DNA from 3 places in the Romboutsia sp. D33t1_170424_H2 genome. Region 3 is predicted to be linked to each of the others. Evidence: riboswitches for the same ligand, from Rfam matches in the RefSeq annotation. Region 3 holds a riboswitch; each other region holds the start of a gene.
The links. Region 3 has a riboswitch for thiamine pyrophosphate ahead of thiS (sulfur carrier protein ThiS). Riboswitches for the same ligand answer to the same signal wherever they lie in the genome.
Positions count from the first base shown of each region.

Region 1: linked by a shared signal. The riboswitch ahead of thiD (bifunctional hydroxymethylpyrimidine kinase/phosphomethylpyrimidine kinase) and the one ahead of thiS (sulfur carrier protein ThiS) in region 3 are both predicted to bind thiamine pyrophosphate.
Region 2: linked by a shared signal. The riboswitch ahead of thiC (phosphomethylpyrimidine synthase ThiC) and the one ahead of thiS (sulfur carrier protein ThiS) in region 3 are both predicted to bind thiamine pyrophosphate.

Region 1 is NZ_JADOZQ010000001.1:340,106-347,903, reverse strand. It holds gene tenA (thiaminase II) at 1-502, opposite strand, end outside; gene thiM (hydroxyethylthiazole kinase) at 502-1,287, opposite strand; gene thiD (bifunctional hydroxymethylpyrimidine kinase/phosphomethylpyrimidine kinase) at 1,304-2,110, opposite strand; TPP riboswitch at 2,261-2,357, opposite strand; gene I4U66_RS01735 (DEAD/DEAH box helicase) at 2,716-3,828, shown strand; gene I4U66_RS01730 (YhgE/Pip domain-containing protein) at 4,131-6,281, opposite strand; gene I4U66_RS01725 (YhgE/Pip domain-containing protein) at 6,298-7,798, opposite strand, start outside.
Region 2 is NZ_JADOZQ010000004.1:217,779-225,576, reverse strand. It holds gene I4U66_RS07185 (MATE family efflux transporter) at 1-198, shown strand, start outside; gene I4U66_RS07180 (cold-shock protein) at 374-574, opposite strand; gene I4U66_RS07175 (MFS transporter) at 791-1,960, shown strand; gene I4U66_RS07170 (calcium/sodium antiporter) at 1,997-2,953, opposite strand; gene thiC (phosphomethylpyrimidine synthase ThiC) at 3,092-4,405, opposite strand; TPP riboswitch at 4,516-4,618, opposite strand; gene nrdE (class 1b ribonucleoside-diphosphate reductase subunit alpha) at 4,996-7,095, shown strand; gene nrdF (class 1b ribonucleoside-diphosphate reductase subunit beta) at 7,107-7,798, shown strand, end outside.
Region 3 is NZ_JADOZQ010000003.1:32,610-40,407, forward strand. It holds gene I4U66_RS04910 (thiamine phosphate synthase) at 131-757, opposite strand; gene thiH (2-iminoacetate synthase ThiH) at 757-1,860, opposite strand; gene I4U66_RS04920 (thiazole synthase) at 1,862-2,638, opposite strand; gene thiF (sulfur carrier protein ThiS adenylyltransferase ThiF) at 2,658-3,470, opposite strand; gene thiS (sulfur carrier protein ThiS) at 3,472-3,666, opposite strand; TPP riboswitch at 3,797-3,908, opposite strand; gene I4U66_RS04935 (CPBP family intramembrane glutamic endopeptidase) at 4,133-4,909, shown strand; gene hpf (ribosome hibernation-promoting factor, HPF/YfiA family) at 4,998-5,528, opposite strand; gene I4U66_RS04945 (DEAD/DEAH box helicase) at 5,669-7,120, opposite strand; gene brnQ (branched-chain amino acid transport system II carrier protein) at 7,727-7,798, shown strand, end outside.

The DNA of each region.
Region 1 (7,798 bases), on a different contig from region 3:
CAGAGTACATATCTATCCATTCTTTGTAGTAATTTCCTTCTAATGTCTCTTTGTAATTATCTAGTAGATAGTGTCCTATATAATTATAGCTCCAGTTACAAGGCATTGTAGAGATTACAATTTCTCTTAAATTTCCTTTTAAGGCTATAGCTTGCATATAACTAGTATAATTATCTGTTGTTATTTCATATTTACATGTTTCTGCTATTTTTGGTGGTACTCCTAATTTGTTCATATAACTAACATGTACTGCTGTTTCATATTCTATCGATGCACTTATGGCTCTACTGAAAAAGTTCATTTCCTCTATAGTCTTTGACTTTATTAAGCACATTGCAAATACTTTACCAAATTCTTTAAGGTATAAATAATCTTGTACTAAATAATTTTTAAATTTCTCTTTAGGTAAAGTACCTTCTCCTAGTTCTTTTATAAATGGATGTTCTAAGTATTCTTGCCATATATTTTTAACTTCTTCAAATAAATAATCTGTAAATTTCATTATATAACCTCAACCTTTCCAAATTTATTTAGCTTTTCTTCATCTAGGTCATATATATTATTCATAAGCTCAACTTTGAAGTCTCCTATAGATATATTTTCTTTATCAGCTAGCTGTCCGCATAAACTCATCGTCATTATCCCCATAGAGATAGCCTCTAAAGTTTTATCACTACTCCCAAGATATGATCCCATTAAGCTAGCACACATACACCCTGTACCAGTTATATACTTTAACTTAGGTGTTCCATTATATATTTTAATTATTCTATTTCCATCAGTTACACTATCTACTTTTCCAGTTGCACAAACTACACATTCTAATTTGTTAGCAATCTTTTTTATAGCCTCATCAATATTTTTGTCATCATCAAAAGAGTCAACACCCTTGCCTTTAACATCAAATCCACCTATATATTTAATCTCAGCTACATTTCCTTTTATTGCAGTAAATCTTACTTCATTTAATAATCTTTTTACAAAATTTGCCCTAGTTTTTGTAGCAAATACCCCTACTGGGTCAAGTACAACAGGTTTATTGTACTTATTGGCCATTTTACCTGCTTGTAAAAATAATTCTAAGTTAGAAGATTTCATAGTACCTATATTTATAACCACTGCACTTGCTACCTGAACAATCTCTTCTACTTCTTCATATGAAAAACTCATTAAAGGACTCGCTCCTAGTGCCAATGTTATATTAGCACAATCATTTATAGTTACTTCATTAGTATAATGAAGTACTAATGGATTAATTTCTTTAACTTTATTTATTAAACTATACATATTCTCTACCCCAATACTATATTTTCTTATTTTCTATTTCATAGAAATGATGAACAGGTCCTACTCCACTTCCTATATCAAAACTATATCTTATTGCGTTTGTTATATACTCCTTACTTCTTTTTACGCTTTCACATATATCATATCCTAATGCTAAGTGTGCAGCTATTGCTGAAGATAGTGTACATCCTGTTCCATGCGTATTTTTTCTATATAGCCTTTCACTCTTATATACTTTAAATATATCTTTGCCTATAAGTATATCTACAGCATCACCGTCTAAGTGTCCCCCCTTCATAAGTACAAACTTCGGACCTAATTCTAATATTTTTTGACCTGCTAATTTCATATCCTCAACATTGTCTATTTTAATACCTGTTATTTCTTCTGCTTCTGGTGTATTTGGTGTTATTATGTAGGCCATTGGTATAAGATACTCTATCATACTTTGCTTAGCTTCTGGCTTAAGTAGTGAATATCCACTCTTTGATATCATTACCGGATCAATAACTAGATTTTCTGGTTTGTATTTATCTAGAGTTTTTGCTATTTCTTTTATTATTTCTTCACTAGATACCATACCTATTTTTAAAGATTTTGGACGTATATCATCAAATACAACTTCTATTTGTTTTTTAATTATCTCTTTGCTTAAATCTTCTACCATGAATACACCTTTAGTATTTTGGGCTGTTATAGCTGTTATAACACTCATCCCATAAGTTCCTATTGCACTAAATGTTTTTAAATCAGCTTGTACACCTGCTCCACCAGACGAGTCTGAACCTGCTATTGTCAGTGTAGGTATTTTGTAGTTTTTCATATGATCTTCTCCCTTTTATTTATTAAATATTTAATTTGCTAAAGCTTGTTATCTCCTCAATTAACTTCAATATCATATATTTTTGCAATTAAAAAGCTATACCCCAACATTGGAATATAGCCTTAATTTCTAATTTAATATATAATATAATAATATATTATCAAGCTTTCCTACGCTGGTATTATCCAGATCAGGTACAAGGGTTAACGTTTCGTCTCTCAGCCTTTCGGCACCCCTAGCAAATATTTTATTTTATACTTATAGTATATTTCTATAATCTAAATAAATCAACTTTAATTATAATTTATAAAATCTTCTGTATATTTATAAATACTAACATTTATTTAATACCCATTAATATATAAAACTAACATTAATATTTTATATTAATAAATAATATTATTAGTATTAATTATAACTATATGATATTATTTATTAATACGGAAAATATAAATAAAAAGTTTACTTCGTTTAAGCGATATTCAGGATAACTATTTCTATGTCGCAACGATATAACGTTCACTAATGCTTTAAGCAACGTGTTGGCAAACTATTTCGGTCAAATCCGTTGCTCAAATTATAAAGATATTAAGAGGTAATATATAATGAATTTTGAAGAACTTGGAATTAGTAAAGATTTAGTAAATGTACTAAAAAATAGGGGAATTAACTCTCCTACACCTATACAAAAAGAAAGTATTGGATTTATAAAGTCTGGAAAAGATGTTATAGCAGAAGCTCAAACTGGTACGGGAAAAACTCTAGCATTTTTACTTCCTATATTTGAAAATATTAATCCAAACGCTAATTATGTTCAAGCACTTATATTGTCACCAACAAGAGAGCTAGCTATTCAAATAACTGAACAAGCCATTGAACTTTCAAAAGGTAAGAATATAAATGTATTATCAGCTTATGGTGGAAAAGATATAGCAGGTCAATTAAAAAAGTTAAAGGGAAATATACACCTTATAGTAGCTACACCAGGAAGACTTTTAGATCACTTAGATAGAAAAACTGTAAATCTTAGTAAGTTAAAAACTTTTGTACTAGATGAAGCTGACCAAATGTTATTTATGGGATTTAAAAATGAAGTTGAAGCTATATTAAAGGAAGTTCCTAAAAAGCGTCAAACATTGTGTTTCTCCGCTACTATGAACTCACAAGTTAAAAAATTAGCTTATAGATATATGACTGATCCTGTTGTTGTATCTATAGAAAAAGAAGAAATAACACTTGAAAATATAAATCAAGAAGTTGTAGAAACTACAGATAGAAGAAAACAAGATGCACTATGTTCTGTACTTGATAAAGATAATCCTTTTTTAGCTATAATCTTCTGTAGAACCAAAAGAAGAGCAGATGCTTTAGATGAAGCACTTTGTCAAAGAGGGTATAATTGTGCTAAACTTCACAGCGACATCCCTCAATCAAAACGTGAAAGAATTATGAAATCTTTTAGAAATGCAGATATACAATATCTTATAGCTACTGATGTTGCATCTAGAGGTATTGATGTTACTGGTGTTACTCATGTATATAACTATGATATACCAGAAACTTCAGAAGACTACATACATCGTATTGGTAGAACTGGTAGAGCTGGTGAAAAAGGTTATACTTGTCTATTTGTTGCCCCAAAAGATGAAAGATATTTAGAGCAAATTGAAAATGCTATTCAATATACTATCCCAAGAAGAGAAATAGATAATAACTAATAGTAATGTTAATAAAAATACCTAAAGGAATTATTCCTTTAGGTATTTTTATTTTCTATATCAATATTCTCTAATTCTTCTTTAGTCAATATCTTCTTTCTAGATATAAGCATATTGCACTCCATGCAATAATAATTAATAGTACCTCATCCATCTAGTACATCTAATTTAGATTTACAGTATGGGCAATAATAATCCTTGTTCATATTGTCACTTCCTTAATGTTTATTATGATTATTATTTTACTAGTCATGGAAATGCTATTCAATATTTATTTGTTAAATAATTACCATTATTTATAACTATAAACCAGACTCCTTAAACTTATCATTCATAAATTCAGTTATATTATGGAAAGTTTTCTTAAATATGACTAATGATATAAATATTACAAAGAATATTGCTAACATAGATAAATCATAATATACAGCACTCATGCTAGGTCCTGCTATAGCTTCTCTAAATCCATCTATAGCATAAGTAAATGGCCAATATGGTTGTAATATTTCAAATATCTTAGGGTTAGTTTGTATAGGATATATCCCTCCAGAACCTGCTATTTGGAAGACCATAATAACTATAGCTATAGCTTTACCTAAGTTCCCAAATAAAGAAACTAATGTAAATATAATTGTAGTAAATAGTATAGAAGATACTATAGTAAATAAATACATTAAAGGTATACTAACAGGCTTATCAAATATAAATATATTACCTGTTGCAATTATTAAAGACTGTATTAATGATACTGTCATAAATGTAAGCATTTTACCAAAATGTTTTTGAACTAAATTAGTTTTTTCTCCCGCTAATTCTTCACACTCTGTTGTAAGTAGTGATGTAGATAAAAGTGCTCCTACCCATATTGCAAGTACTGAGTAAAATGGCATTAAAGCGACTCCAAATATACCTGCCTTATATAACTCTTCTGTCTTAACATTAACAGGTGATGATATAAAAGATGCTATCTCTTTTGAATTTTTATCTAATATTGAAATTAACTTGTCTAAATTTTTATCTGTTAATATCTTAGTTTTTTCTACTAACTTATCTAAATCATCTTCAAACTTATTAAGTTCTTTTGATATATTACCTGCTTGTTTTACAAAAACATCACTACTTGATATTCCATAAGTAGAAAGTGCATCTATTTGAGGTATTATAACATTTATACTTTCTAATATGTTGTTTATATCAGAAGAGCTAGAAATCATAGCATCTCCTACACTATCTAAAACATTAGATACATCAGAAGTAAATATAGTATTTGTTAAATTTAACTTATTGTTAAATGAATTTTCTAATTCTGATAAAGAATTAAGTTGTTCATCTATTTGTTCTTTAGTTCCACCACTTTCAATTACTGATTTTAACTCACTTAATTTATCTTTTTCTGAAGAAAGTATAGTTTTTAAAGTATTAAGTGAATCTATTATATTTTGTGTCTTAGAACTTTCATGTTTGCTATTTATATTTTCAAGATCACTTATAACTTTATCTATCGTATTTTCCATAGTTGATATCAATTTTAATACCGACTCTATCGTATTTTCTACATTTTCAATTGAAGAACCATCATTTATATTTTTTAAATTATCAATTTCATTTTGTAATTTAGTATTTATATTATTTATAGTATTCATATTATTATTCATATTTTCTGATGCATTATTCACACTATCCTTTGTAACTAATACTAAATTTTTACTATTTTTTACTACATCTTGAAGACTATTTATTTCTTTTTTTATCTGAGGAAGATTTCCTTTTGTATTATTTAAATACTTTTTAAGTGTATTTGCATGAGAATTTGCTTCTTTTACATAATTATTTATTTTCTCTAAATTATTATATGTACTATCTAAAGCATTTTTTAATTCTATTATCTGCGGTTTATTGTCTTCTAACTTAACTCCTAATGTTGATAAAAATGAAAAAGCTTCTTTATTTAAAGTATCAACAAAATTAGCTTTTATTTCTTCTACTAACTTATTTTTAGCAACATCTGTTATTTTAGTAGCTATTGCATTAACTTTTTCATTAGCCTTATATATAATATTTGGCTTTTGAGGGTCTTTCGTTGTAAGTGTTGACAAATCTTTAGAAAAATCAGGTGGTATTTCAATTAATGCATAAAATTTTCCTTCATTTAACTGATAATTTCCTTGCCACTCATCTACAAACTGCCACCCTATGTCTTTATTCTTTTTAAGCTCTTTAACTATTTCATCACCTACATTTATAAACTTTCCATCAACGGAAGTTCCCTCATCTTGATTTACTATAGCTACTGGAATATTTCCCGTGTTTGAATAAGGATTCCAGCAAGCCTCTATATTAACCCACGCATATAACGATGGTATCAAACAAAGCCCTCCGATTATTATAAAGGCTGACTTAATAGTTAATATATTTTTTAAATCTCTTAAATAAATTTCAAAAATCTTTTTCATATGTTCACCTCTATAATTATTCTGATAAACCAGATTCTTTAAATTCTTTCTCAAATTTTCTAACTGATTTATTAAGCTTTTCTTTAAGTAAATATCCTATGAGTATAGTTACTACTCCAAACACTATAAGTATAGACACATTAAACATAACTGTACTTAAAAGTGGACCTGCTATAGCTTCTCTTAAGTTGCTTAGTGTATATGTAAATGGGAAAAATGGTTGCATTATTCTAAATATTAAAGGGTCTACTTGTATAGGATAAGTTCCTCCAGATCCAGCAATTTGTATAACCATAAGCACTATACCTATTGCTTTTCCTATATTCCCAAATAGAGAAACCAATGTATATAAAATAATTGCAAATGCTGCTGATGAAAGTACTGTAGTAAATATAAATAGTCCTAGATTTTCAGTTTGAACGCCAAGTACAAATTTATCTCCAAGACCTACTATAAAACCTTGTATCATTGCTAAAAATACAAATGTAATCATTTTTCCAATGTATTTTTCTTTTATACTTAATTCTTTAAATTTATCCACTTCAGTTGTAAGAAGTGATGTAAGTACTAATCCTCCAACCCATAGTGAAAGTGTTGTATATATAGGTGCCATACCAGATCCATAATTTTCAATAGGATATATTGGTTCTGATTTTAAATTAAATGGATTAGATATATAATTTCCCATAAGTTGTGGCTTACTTTGAAGTATTGAAATTATAGAATTTAAATCATTATCACTAACTTTTTTTAATTCTGTACTTAATATATGTATAGTATCTTTAAATTGATTTAATTTAGAGTCTAAATCCTTAGACATTTCTGCAGTTAAACTACTTCCTTTAGATACATACCCTAGCATATCATTTAAAGCTTGAACTAATCCCTTTGAGCTATCTACTAATGTAGCTGCATTTTTAGCTGCATTTACTAAACTATCCGCAGTATTGTTTAGTGCTGGTCTAACCTTAGAATCATAGGAATTTATTGCATTATTTACATTACTTGATAAATTACTTGCAGTTGAATTTATAGAGTTTAATGTATCTTTCATAGATTCTATTGATCCATTTAGTTGATTTTTAAGATTCCCTATGTTTTCTTGCTGTTTACTTAATTCATCTTTTATTATATTTAATTCATTAATTAATTTATTTATATTTTTATTAGATTTAACTTCATTAAATTCTTCTAAATATTTAATAATTGAATCTATTTGGTTTTTAGTACTATTAATTTGATTATTTATCTGCGATATCGCTGATGCAACATTTGCTTTTGAAATATTACCAGAATTATGACTAATACTATTTACTATATCCTTTGTCTGATTATTTTCATTATTAATCTGGTTTAAAGTTGATTTAATACCATTAAATGAGCTATTTAAATTATCTTTTATGTTTTCTATATTTTTACTTGTATTCATATTATTATTAGATACTGCATCTAGCCCACCTGTAACTTGTGGTAGTGTACTTTGTATACTTTTTAAATATGTAGCTAAGTTCTCAGAA
Region 2 (7,798 bases), on a different contig from region 3:
TTTAAATATGAAATGATATTTATGTGGGGATTATCTATACCACTTGGATTTATAGGTGCATTTATATTTAATTTACCAATATCTATTGTATTTTTTCTATTAAAAAGTGATGAAATATTAAAAGGTATAGTTGGATTTATAAGAGTTAAAAGTGGCAATTGGATAAATGATGTAACTCGAGATAAAAAAGATATGTAAATTATATATTATAAAACATTGTATCTATAAATACTTTTGTATTTCTAAAAATGTCTATGTAAAAAATAACATAGACATTTTTAATTGTTGCTATATTCAGAAAATTTATAATTATTAAAATTAATAAATAAAAAAGACTCAAATAAATTTGAGTCTTTAAAACGTATCTATATGATTATAATATAGTTATGTTTTCAGCTTGAGGACCTCTAGCACCTTCAACTATATTAAAGCTTACTTTTTGACCTTCTTCTAAAGTTTTGAATCCATCAACTTGTATAGCTGAGAAATGAGCGAATACATCATCTCCACCTTCTACAGATATAAATCCAAATCCTTTTTCACTATTGAACCATTTTACTATTCCTTGAATCATTTTCAATTCTCCTATAAACCTACATCAAGATTGTTTCTTGATTTACTGTAATTTAAGTGTAACACTTATTTAAGCAAATGTACACACTTTTTTTATTTATTTAAATAATTACCTTAAATACTAATAAATATACCTAAATTTTCTAAAAAATATAAAAAAAATGATTGTACAAAAACTAACAATATTATGGTATATTCTTATAAGAGGAGGAATATTATGTCTAAATTTTATATAAAATACTTATGTATGTTTATAGGATTGGGGTCATTTATGACTTATTTACCTGTATACTTAGAAAAAACATTAAACTTTAGTCCATCGCAAATAGGGATTATAGTATCAATACCATCTATAATTGGTATAGCACTTGTACCTATATGGGGGATTATAAGTGATATTATAAAAAAACAAAAGCTTATATTATGGATAAATGTATTAGTAGCATTTTTACTGGGATATTTATATTCAAAAACAACGTCTTTTATACCGATATTTATAGTAGCGATATTTTTTGAAATGTTTAGAAATTCATTATTGCCACTTGCAGATACTATAACAACTTCATATTGTAAAGAACAAAATAAAAATTATGGAAAAGTAAGGGTATTAGGTTCTATAGGATATGCACTATCTGCTTTTATTTGTGGTCATATAATGAATTTAACAGGAAATGATTTGGCATTTTTCTACATGTTTATGTTTAGTATGCTACTATGTTTATTTATAACTCCATATTTAAATACACCTAAAGAAATGGAGTCTAAAGAAAAGTTAAATTTAAAAGTAGATATAAAAAAATTATTTACTAATAAACAATATGTGTTAATACTTTTAGCAAGTATAAGTATTGTTGCCTTAAGTGATGGGGTAAGCGCCTACCAAGGTATACATTTATTAAACTTAGGAGCAGGCAAGGAACTTGTAGGAATGTTGACTGTGTTTATGGTAGCTCCAGAACTTTATTTTATGGTTAAGACCAAAGATCTTTTAAAAAAATATGGAAATACAAAAATGATTACTGTAAGTGCAATTGCACTTTTTATTAGATGGATAATATATACATTTACAAATAATATAGCATTATTTATATTAGCATCAGCTTCTCATGGTGTAGCAATAGCTATAATGACTATAACTGTTTTTGACTTTATAGGAAACGTAGTAGAAAAAAAATTATACACTACAGCCATGACTATATACACTTTTTGTATAGGAATTGGGTCATCAGTTATAAAACTTATATATGGAAATATAATAGACTTATATGGAATGAAAGCCATATTTATATGCTCAATAATAATTTCTATCATAAGTTTTGGAATTATATTTGCAATAAATAAATTAGAATATAAGAATATAAATAATACAAATATAATAAGCGAATAAAAAGGAAGAACATAATTATGTTCTTCCTTTTTTAGATTACCTAACTATAGTATATATCATATATACTATATATAAAGCTATTAATATAAAACCTTGTTTTTTTACAAGACAATTATCTTTTTTCATAAAGATATAAAGTAAAACTGTTATAAATGTCATAAATATTATATCTATAAGAGCAAATGTACTTATAGATATCGGACTTATAGTTGTAGCTAAACCTAAAACTAAAAGTATATTAAATACGTTTGAGCCTATTACATTACCTATAGCTATTTCAGTTTCACCCTTTTTTATAGCCATAATAGAAGTAACAAATTCAGGAAGTGAAGTACCAACTGCAACTATTGTAAGTCCAACTAAGTTTGCACTCATACCAAATGATGTTGCAATAGTCGTGGCAGAATCAACAACCATATCTCCACCAACAATAATTCCTGCTATACCAATTAAACTTAATATAATTGTTTTAAACATGGGAACATCTTCACTTACTTCAGCTTCTATAGCTATAGCACTTTCACCACCAGATAAGTCTTCTTCATTATTAGAGTTTTTAGCACTTTTTACAGTATTTATTAAGAAGTAGGCAAATACTAATAAGAAAAAAATACCTTCAAATCTATTTATATGTAAATCAAGTGAAAATAGTAACAACATAAAGCTTATACCTATTAAAAATGGAGTATCTTTTTTTATAGTATCTTTTTGAACTGGTAACTTTGCAATTATTGCAGATACACCTAACACTACAAGTATGTTAAAAAAGTTAGAGCCTACGATGTTAGCAACACTCATATCATTTTGTCCTGCTAATGAAGATGTAATACTTACTGCGGCTTCAGGTGCAGATGTACCCATAGCTACTATAGTAAGACCTATAACCATAGCTGGAACATTAAATTTTCTAGCAATTGAAGCAGCACCATCGACAAATATGTCAGCACCCTTTATAAGGAAAATAAAACCTAATATTAATATTATAAATGCCATTAATATTCCTCCAAAAATATATATTTATAAAGGACAGTATACCACTTTATGTATTCTTTTGTAAATCATTAAAATATGATGAAACTTAGTTATGCAAAGAATATAATAGATATTTATAATATTAAATTAAGTATGTAACTAATTATCTGCTCTTAATAAATTTAAGTCTTTACCACTCATTATTTTATTCATATTTCTCATAGAACACATCTTACCGCACATTGTACAGCTATCATCATGTTTAGGAGTTGACTCTTTTCTATATCTTCTAGCTTTTTGTGGGTCAATAGCAAGTTCAAACATTTTTTCCCAATCAAGTTCTTGTCTAGCTTTACTCATTTGATTATCTATATCTCTAGATTTAGGAATTTTCTTTGCGATATCTGCAGCATGAGCAGCTATTTTAGTAGCTATAATACCTTCTTTAACATCATCTAAGTTAGGTAGTCTTAAATGTTCTGCTGGGGTTACATAACATAAAAAGTCAGCTCCATAACTAGCAGCTAAGGCACCTCCAATAGCACTTGTTATATGATCATATCCAGGGGCTATATCTGTAACTATAGGACCTAGCACATAAAATGGTGCACCATGACAAAGTTTCTTTTCAAGTAACATATTAGACTCAATTTCATCTAATGACATATGTCCAGGACCTTCTATTATTACTTGAACATTTCGTTTCCACGCTCTTAGAGTAAGTTCACCTAATATCATTAATTCTTTTATTTGACAAGCATCTGAAGAGTCATTTATAGACCCAGGTCTTAGAGCATCTCCAAGGCTTAATGTTAAGTCATATTCTTCGCATATATCAAGTAATTCATCAAAGTATTCATAAAAAGGGTTCTCACGTTGGTTAAGCTCCATCCAAGCATACATTAAAGAACCGCCTCTAGATACTATATTAGTAAGTCTTTTGTTTCTTTTAAAAACAGATGCAGTTTCTTTGTTTATACCAGCATGTACAGTAACGAAGTCTACACCATCATTTGCATGATTTCTTACTACATCTAAAAATTCTTTAGCAGTTATATCTTTTAATTCTTTATCGTAAAAACCAACAGCATCGTATATAGGAACAGTTCCTATCATAGCATTAGAAGATGATATAAGTTTTTTTCTAAATTCTTTGGTTTTACCAAAAGAACTTAAATCCATTATAGCTTCGGCTTTCATATCTAATGCCAAATTAACCTTTTTCATCTCTTCATCAATATCACAACAATCTTTTGATATACCTAAATTTACATTTATTTTGGTTCTTAGATTTTCGCCTACACCTTCAGGATTTAAAGATTTATGATTTTTATTAGCAGGTATTGCTACTTTACCTTTAGATATTAGCTCTCTCAAAATATTAACATCCATATTTTCTTTTTTTGCTACTATTTCCATTTCTTTAGTAATTATCCCCTTTTTAGCAGCATCCATTTGAGTAGTATACATCATATTAAAATCCCCCTTATTATATTTTAATAAATAAAAAAAGCCTTACCATAAGGCAAAGCTTCTCAAAATATGTATTAATAAATAGACTATATTTGTTTTATAGCTATTAATAAACACAAAAGTAACTTTCCTACGGTAGTATAAACTACATCAGGTTCGAAGGGTTAATGAATTTATCATTTCTCAGCCTAAAAGGCACCCCTAGTTAGATATCTTTTCAAAAACATTGTAGTTCTTTATTTATGTATTGTAAAGAAATTTTTTGTACTTATAAAAACGGAAAGGCACCTATCAAAAGATAAGTGCCTTTATTTGGGCTAGCGTAATACTTATATAAAATATAAGTTCCCACTTAACTTAAGAATATCATAATGAATATTATTTGTAAATAAAAAAAGCAATTATAAAAAATTATCAATGCCTTATGTGTTGAAAAAACTATATATTAAAAAGAATAAAAAAAATAAAATATAATAATAGATTAAGAATACTTTTATTGGTGTATATACAATATATAGTATTTGGTTTAAATATTATATCTATAAGTGGTAGATAATGATTAGTAAAACATTAAATAAAAGGTGGGAAAAATGAACTGGATAGAACTAAATAATCAAGTCATAATAAAAAATAAAGAAGGAAAATATCAATTAGAAAAAGATAAAGAAGCATTATACAGTTATATAAATGAATATATAAAACCTAGAACAAAGGTATTTAATAGTCTTGAAGAAAGGCTATCATATTTAATAGATAATAATTACTATTCTAAAGAAGTAATAGAAAGATATGATATAGACTTTATAAAAGAAATAGAAAGAATCATAAAAAATTATGGATTTAAATTTAATTCATATATGAGTGCAAATAAGTTTTATCAAAACTATGCACTTAAGACTAATGACAATAAAGAAATATTAGAAAGCTATAATGATAAAGTTCTTATAGTATCTTTAGCACTTGGAAATGGTGATAAAAATTTAGTAAGAAAATTAGCAGAGAAACTAGTAAAACAAGAATTTCAACCAGCAACACCTACATTTTTAAATGCAGGTAGAGCTAGAGCAGGAGAAATGGTATCGTGCTTTTTGATATCTATAGAAGATAGTACAGAAGGTATATCATATGCAATTTCATCAGCAAATCATTTGTCTAAAATAGGTGGTGGGGTAGCACTTAATCTATCAAGGTTAAGAGCTTCAGGAGACCCTATTAAAGACATAGAAGGAGCAGCAGGCGGTGTGGTAGGAGTTGCTAAAATGCTAGAACAGTCATTTACCTACTTTAACCAAATGGGTGCAAGACAAGGTGCCGGGGCTGTATATTTAAGTGTATTTCATCCAGATTTTGAATTACTTATGGATACCAAAAAGATAAATGCAGATGAAAAAATAAGATTAGCATCATTATCTTTAGGGGCATTAATACCAGATAAATTTATGGAATTGGCAGAGAAAAATGAGGTGGCTTATGCATTTTATCCTCATTCTGTTTATAAAAAATATAATATAAATCTTGATGAGATGGATATGGAAAAATGGTATGATATTTTAAAAAATGATGAAGATATACGAAAAAAAGAAATAAATCCTAGAAAAATGCTAACAAAGATAGCACAGATGCAACAAGAAAGTGGATACCCATATGTTGTATTTTTAGATACTGCAAATAGAGAACATATACTAAAAGACGTTGGTAAAATCAAAATGTCTAATTTATGTTGTGAAATATTTCAATATCAAACACCATCAAATATAAAAGGATATGCTGGAGAAAATATATGGGGACAAGATATAAGTTGCAATTTAGGTTCTTTAAACATTGCTAATGTAATGGATAATAAAGATATAGAAAATTCAATTGATACTGCAATAAGAGCATTAACTTTTGTTTCTGATAACACTAGTATAAATGAAGTGCCAACAATCAAAAATGGAAATGATTCGTCACATGCAGTAGGTCTTGGTGCTATGAATTTACATGGATACTTAGTGAGAGAAAATATACTTTATACATCAGAAGAAGCAATAGACTTTTGTAATGTATTTTTTGCAATGGTTAGACATTTTGCTATAAAGTCATCTATGAATATAGCTAAAGAGAGAAATAAAACATTTGTTGGGTTTGAAAAATCAGAATATGCAAAAGGAAAAGATAGTAATGTATTAAAAAAATATTATAAAAATTCATACTTACCTAAGACAGATAAAGTAAAAAAATTGTTTGAAGGTATACATATACCTACAACTAAAGAATGGGAAGCTTTATTAGATGAAGTAAAAGTACATGGATTATATAATGCATACTTAACAGCAATAGCACCAACTCAAAGTATTAGTTATGTTCAAAATGCAACATCAAGTATAATGCCAATTACAGAGCCGGTTGAAGTTAGAACATATGGTGATTCTACAACTATATATCCTATGCCCTTTTTAACTAATGAAAACATGCTTTATTACCAATCTGCATATAGAATGGATATGAGAAAAGTTATAGATATAGTTTCAACAGTCCAAAATCATGTTGACCAAGGTATATCAACAACATTATTTGTAACAGATGATAAAACAACTAGAGATATAGCTAGATTATATATATATGCTTACAAAAAAGGACTAAAAAGTCTTTACTACACAAGAACTAAAATGACTAGAGACAACAATGAGTGTCTTATGTGTTCAGTATAAGGGGGAGTACTATGACATTTAAATTAGAAAAAATACACAAAGCAGTAAACTGGAATAAAGAAGATGATGGATTTACTCAAGCCTTTTGGGAACAAAATGTAAAACAATTTTGGTTACCAGAGGAAATATCAGTTTCAAAAGATTTAAAAGTATTTAATGAATTAAATGAAAAAGAAAAAGAATTATATAAAAAAGTATTAGGTGGACTTACATTACTAGACACTAAGCAAGGAAATGATGGGGTACCATCTATGATGAGCCTTACAGATAACCTTCAAAGAAAAGCAGTATTATCATTTATGGGAACTATGGAAGAAATACATGCTAAAAGTTACTCATCTATATTTATGACACTGCTTTCTAATGATGAAATTGAAGAATTATTTAAATGGATAGAAAGTGAAGAAACACTTCAGAAAAAGGCGGACTTAGTACTAGCCCAATATAAAAATACAAAAGATGAAGAAAGTTTATATTTATCTATGGTAACAAGTGTATTCTTAGAAAGCTTTTTATTCTACTCAGGTTTTTTCTATCCACTATATCTAGCAGGCCAAGGTAAAATGGTTGCAAGTGGAGAAATAATATCTCTTATACTTAGAGATGAATCACTACATGGAAAGTATATAGGACTTCTTTCTCAAGAAATATATGAAAAGTTTGAAGAAGCTAAAAAAGAAGAATTAAAAGATAGAATGTACAA
Region 3 (7,798 bases):
TTAACTTTAAATTCTAATCCTTTACTAGATCAAAGATTGTAACTATTTTAAATAGTAAAATACATAAAAATACCTATTTATAATAAAAGTTAGCGTCTAAAATAATAAAAATTATTTTAGACGCTAACTTTTAATCTATATTATATTCATTTATTGTTTTTTTTATATTTTTACTACTCATTAGGTTAGACATAACAGCTATATCATCACAATAATCTACTATGTATTTGACATTGCTAGGTGTTATTCCACCTAATGCAATTAAATTTATATTTGAATTAGTAAGTAAAGAATTGGCCTCTTTTAATATTTCAATTCCTTTAGGTTTTAAGTTTTCCTTACATTTAGTTTCATATATGTGTGATAAAAATATATAATCTGCATTTCTTTTTAGTACTTCTACTATATCTTTTATACTATGAGTTGATACTCCTAATATTTTATTAAAGTTTTTGATATCTATATACTCATTTGTATCTTTTTTATTTTTTTCATCATAAATATCTATAAACTTATCAAATGGTAAATGTATACCGTCGGCATTAACTCTTTTAAATACTTCTATATTGCTATTTATTATTATCTTAGTATCTTTATTTATATTTTTTTTAATCTTAAGATATAAATTTTCTAGCTCATCATTACTCAGATCTTTTTCTCTTAGTATTATATTTTTAACGCCACAATAAGATGCTTCTTTTATAACTTCAATATACCTATCATATTTGCATAGATGCCTATTCGTTATTAGATACATTAAAACCTTTCCCAATCTTTAAATATTTGTTGGTATCCAATATCTTTTAACATGGCTTTTATATCACTAACACTACTTTCATCACTAATTTTAAATTGAGATGTATCTTTACTATTTTGAGAATGCCCTCCTACATTTGTTGATACACCTGCACTTAATTTTGTAACTCCCAAAGGTATTAAATTTCTTCGCAATGATAAGCTTTCTCTAGTCGATAAATTTATACCACCTTGATTATCAAATAATCTCATAACAACCATAGCTTGTACTAAATCATTATCATTGATATCAATTATTTTTTCATAACATCCCTTAAATGTTCTTATTCTAGGTATTGAGTATGAAACGTCTACATGTGGATATTTTTTTCTTAAATATCTTCCATGCATTAATGTAAAAAAAGTTTCTTTTCTAAAATCATTAAGACCAAGTAACGAACCTATTGATACACTTCTCATTCCAGCTTTTATTCCTCTTTCTGGTGAGTCTAATCTATATTTATAATTAGATTTTGGACCTTTTAAATGTACCTCTTTATAAATATTTTCATCATATACTTCTTGGTATACAGTAAGCCCTTCAACGCCTTTATCTACTAAATATTTATACTCTTCTTCATCCATTGGATAAACTTCTATTGTAATAGATGGAAATTTATCTTTAAGAACTTCTACAGCTTCACCTATATACTCTACGTCTGAATGAATCTTACTTTCTCCAGTTAAAAGCAACAAATGCTTAAATCCCTCTTTAGATATTTCATTTCCTTCTATTTTAATTTCATTAATGTTGAGCTTTTTTCTACTTATTCCAGAATCTATATTATATCCACAGTATAGACATTTATTTACACAATAGTTTGCTATATACATAGGAGTATACAAAAGTATAGTCTTTCCAAAATATCTATTAGTTATCTCGTGTGCTTTTTGTGCCATTTCTTCCAGGTATTTAGTGGCTTTTTTCGATAATAAATTTAATAAATCATATTCATCTAAATTATCCTTTTCTAAACTTCTTAAAACATCATAATTTGATACATTTTCTAGATATTTATCTATATCAATATCTTTATACTTTTCTATAACATTATAAAAACTCAAATTAAACACCTACTTCACTTAAAAATCCAGTAAGAGGTGAAGATGCATTTGCAAAATTGCTTACTCTTCCTGTTTTAGCTAAATATGCTTCTCTTCCACCTTCAACTGCTAATTTGAAAGCATTCGCCATTTTTATAGGGTCGCCTGCACTAGCTATTGCAGTGTTTACAAGTACTGCTGCTGCCCCCATTTCCATAGCTTCCATAGCCTGAGATGGTTTTCCAATTCCTGCATCTACTATTATTGGTATATCTAATTCTTCTATCATTATTTTTATCATTTCTTTCATTTTAAGCCCTCTATTAGAACCTATTGGTGCCCCAAGTGGCATAACTGCTGCTGCCCCTGCTTCTATTAGCCTTTTGCCTGCATATAGATCTGGACTCATATATGGAAGAACTACAAATCCTTCATCAGCAAGTATTTTAGTTGCTTTTATAGTTTCTTCATTATCGGGTAATAAGTATTTTGTATCACTTATTACTTCTATTTTTATAAAGTTTCCACATCCCATTTTTCTAGCTATTCTTGCTATCCTGACAGCTTCCATATGATTAGTCGCTCCTGATGTATTAGGAAGTATTGTCATATTGTTAGGTATATGTGATAGTATATTTTCTTCTGTATTGTCTAAGTCTACTCTTCTTAATGCCATAGTTATTATTTCACTGTTACTTGACTCAATTACTCTTGGTAACATATCATTTGAACTATATTTTCCTGTTCCTATTAAAAGTCTACTATTAAATTCATGACCATTTAATATTAATTTATCCATTTTTATCCCCCATCTAATCTTATTTATCTTCTATTAATATTTTTGTTGCTAAGTTAGCCATGTGATTAGCACATATAGCCACCCTTGGTGCCATAAGCCCATCACCTTCTTTAGCTTCATTTATCCCATCTCCACATATGTAAAATTTATCTCTAATTTTTCTTGTTTTTATTATGTTAGAATCATAATATCCTGCCATTCCAGACGAAGATATTAAATATTTATCTCTCATTTTAGTTAAAATACTATTTGCAATTTCTGCTTTGTACTTTGGATTATCAAAAGCCTCTATTATTATATCTACATTCCCAAATTCATGTATATTTGATGAATCTATTATTTTATTTATAGTTCTAACCTCTATAAATGGATTAATATTTTCTATATTATGTTTAAGTGCATCGGTTTTATATTTTCCTATATCACTTATAAAATATTGTTGTCTATTTAAATTAGATGGTTCTACTATATCAAAGTCTGCTAGTATTAATGTTCCTACACCTATCCTAGCTAAAGATATAGCTATATTTGAACCCAATCCACCAATGCCTAATATTGCTACTTTTCCATTTTTTAATTTATAATGTACATTTGGAGTATGTCTGCTAACCATAAGATTTTCTAATTCTTCAAATTTTGGAATTTCACCCTTTTTTATTAATGTAACTCTATCATTTTCATATAATTTTAAATCTAAATCTGCATCTGTATCTATTGGATGACCATTTAGTATTATTATATCTGCATCTTTTTTATATTTTTCTTTAACTTTATCTACTGTAACTATATCCTTATCAATATTTACAGGTAGATCATTTATAAAAAGTTGCATCTTAGCCTCCTCCAACAAATCTTATGACCTCTATAACATCTTCTTCTCTTACTATATAACTATCGTATTGATTATTTTCAATTATGTTTAAATTTATCTCTACTACTACTCTATCTTTTTTAACTCCAATATCTTCTAATAATTTTGATATTGTCATATCTGGTTTAAATTCAAACTCTTTCCCATTTACCTTCACTTACGTTTCCCCCTTTTAAGGATTATCTTTTATAAGATACAAAAATAATTATATAAATTTAACTTTAATAGCATTAAAAAAGCACTCTCTTTTTATAGAGAGCGCCTTATTTAACTAAAAATCTAGGTACATTAAAATATACGAGCTTCCCTACGTAAGAATTATCTTAATCAGGTTCTTAGAGTCTGAAAGTTATGGCTTTACTTCTCAGCTATCCAATTATAGCTCCCCTAGCTTTTATTTATTTTTACAAGTTGAGTGTAGCACAATATATTTTTATAATCAACAAATTATTAGTTTATAAATAAATTAGATATATATATTCATTATACGAATTTTATTTAATTTTCCTATTAAATTAGTTAACTTTCTTATGTATAATAATTATATAGTTATTCAATAATTTCAATATACTTTGAATTATTCTATAAATTAATTCTTATAAAAAATTCGGAGGCGAAAAAAATTGATTTCAAAAGATACAAAGTACTTTTTTGTAGTACTAATACTTTTTTGTATAATTGGATTTACAGTAACTATATCTACAACACAATTAAATATTTTAATATATGGTTCTCCTATTTTCATGGTGTTTTATGCAATTTCAGGGTATTCTCCTGCTTTAGCTGGATTAATTACCTCTAAAAAGTTTTTATCTAAAGATGAGTTTGATAAATTTTTAAGAAACTGTGTAAATGCAAACAGGAGTCTAAAGGAATATTTATATGTTATTATTACGGCTTTAATACTTTGGACTGTTCCATATATAGTAGTTGAAATGTTTAGAGGTTATGGTGCCCTACTAAAATCTCCATTAATATTTTTAAGTTGGTTAACTCCTGTAATGATATTTGGGGGAGGATTAGAGGAAATAGGATGGAGAGGTTTTTTACTTCCTAAGTTACTAGAGAAATTTTCTCCTTTTAAGAGTTCTCTAATAATAGGTATTATTTGGTCTTTATGGCATCTACCTTTATGGTTTGTAGTTGGTACACCACAACAACATACTAGTTTTATTCCATTTGCACTTAGTTGTATTGCTTCTTCTTTTGTACTTACTTACATATACATAGAAACTAATAGCATTTGGCTTTGTATATTGTTCCATGCTTTAGATAATGCTTGTTCTTATGTATTTGAGTACGATGTGGATTTACATATAATTATAGCCCTAGCAACTTGTCTAGCTGGGTTTATTATATTTTATATATCACACAAATATATAAAATTAAAATCTAAATAATTAAAGTTATATTAATAATAATAAGCTATTTAATAATAAAAACGTATTGAAAATTTCAATACGTTTTTATTATTAAATGTTTATGGCACTACACTTGTTCTATAAGGCCATATCCATCATGTCTTTTATATATAATACTTGTTTTATTTGTCTCTATATTTCTAAATAAAAAGAATTGATGTCCTAATAAATTCATTTGAACAATTGCATCTTCTGGAGTTATTGGCTTGTCCATTTTAAATTTCTTTCTTCTTTTTATTACATCGTCATCTAAATCTATTTCTTCATATTCCTCTATATTATCAAATCTTATACTTTCATTTTTTCTATTTCTTCTTATCATTTGTGTTTTGTATTTTCTAAGCTGTTTATAAAGCTTATCATATAATAAGTCTATTGCTGAATATAAATCTTCTTGGCATTCTTCAGCTCTAACGATAGTTCCATGTTTAGTATATACTGTCGCTTCAATACTTTGATTTTTTCTCTTTACATCTATTTTAACATGTACATCAAAATCATCATTAATATATTTTTCTAGCTTTTCAAACTTACTTTCAATTTTTTCTCTTATTGCCTCTGTAACTTTTACATGCTTTGAAATTATTTTTACGCTCATAGTATGTACCTCCTGTATCTGGACTACATTTTTAAATATACAAGATATCTTGTATATTTAAATAATAACAGGAAAACAATTACATTTTAAGGCTATTATTATATATTTTTTTGGTGTATTATAGAAGTTAAGGGGGTTTTTTATCTATTATCTTTTTTTATTTTTACCATCTTCTTTTTTACACTAATCTCTTTATACTTCTTTAATATAATTTCACCTTTGTGATTTAATATATCTACATAAGAACAAAGGTCTTGTACCTCTATTACACCTATATCTTCATTATTTATTCCCTCTATACTATTAAGAGCTCCAACAATATCTATAACTCTTATTTTCTTTTTCTTTCCAGCATTTAGGTATAGTCTCGTTACTTCACTGTGAACCTTTTTTTCTTCATTTCTATTTTTTCTATTTTTTAAAACTTTTTTATTATTTTCTTCAAACTTAGCTTTTCCTAAAGCAATATCTTCTTTTTTTATGTCATCTAGATCTTCTATTTTATATCCAATATAATGTTCTATTTCTTCCATATACTTTTCATCTTTTTGATTTACCATAGTTATAGATTTTCCAAAGCTTTTTTTTCTACCTGTCCTACCTATTCTATGTATATAGTTTTCTTTATCTCTAGGCACATTAAAATTTATAACTAAAGATATGTCATCTATATGTATACCTCTACCAGCTACATCTGTACTTACTAGTATATTAAACTTACCATTTTTAAAATCTTTTATCGTAAAATTTCTTTTGTCTTGAGACATATCACCATGAAGTTCTGTTACTAAAAACCTATCTTCCTTTAAATTTTTATAAAGTTTTGTAACAGTTTCTTTTGTATTGCAAAATATCATAACTGATACTGGAGCCTGAGAATATATTATATTTTTTAAAGTATCATACTTTTTTTTATCCTCTACTTTGACTGTCTTTTCTGATATTTGTTTATTATTTAATAAATTTTCATTTTTTACTTCTACCATTTCTGCATCTTTCATATATTCTAAGCAAATATTTTTTATATCTTTATCTATAGTCGCTGAGAATAGTCCTTTAATGCTATTTTTAGGTATACTATTAAATATAAACTCCATATCTTCTACAAACCCTTTTTTAAGCATTTTATCTGCTTCATCAATTATAAAATATCTTATACTTTCAAGGTTAATTGTACCCCTACTTATATGATCAATTATTCTTCCTGGAGTTGCTACTACAATATGAACTCTTTGCTTTAACTCCTTTATTTGATCTTTCATAGGTTGTTTTCCAAATATAGCACTACATCTTATTTTCTTCAATCTACCTATATTAGATATCTCTTCTTTTACTTGAAGTGCTAACTCTCTAGTGGGTACAACTATTAGTGCTTGAAGATTGTTATTATCCACTTCTACTGTTTCACATATTGGTATAGCAAAGCTCGCAGTTTTTCCACTCCCAGTTTTTGATTTGACTATTATATTTTCATATCTTAATAACCTTGGTATAACTTCACTCTGAACTTTCGATGGTGAATTATAGCCTAAATTATACAATGCTTTTAATATATCTTTATTTAATTTTAAACTCTCAAATTTATTATTCATTTAATTCCACCTTATCTAATTTTACTATTATTGTTTTATTAACCATCATAGAATATGGCTAATATGTTTATTTTATTTCAATGTTTTATTGTATTATGATTGTCTTTTTATTTTATTACTTTTATATTAGCATTTAACTAATATACACTAAATTTTTATTTTTTTCTATAATTGCTATTACTTAAGCCTTTATAATTTACTGCATATTTATAAAATATTTTTTACTTTAATTATAAAATAATTTGTATAAATTTTCTGAAAAATATTATTGACATATTCCCTTTAACTATATATAATCAATTTAAATATAAATTTTTTAGGAGAATATAAATATGATAATTAATACAAATCTAACTAACAATAAACAATTAAATATATCTTATTTTAGCTTTTGGCTATTGTAGTTGGTTTGTATTTATGAACGATAGATTAATCGTAGATACAAACTGGTACTTGTTTGTATCTATGATGGTGAAAGCTAACTTGTTATGTAAAGCCACATAGATAATACTATGTGGCTTTTTTATTTATCCTAGGCAAAATAAAAGTCACATGGTACATACTATGTGGCTTTTTTATATATAAAATAAAAAAAGAGGTGTTATTATGAAAAAAAATATTGATATTATTGTTATTGGTTTCGCACTATTTTCAATGTTCTTTGGAGCAGGTAATTTG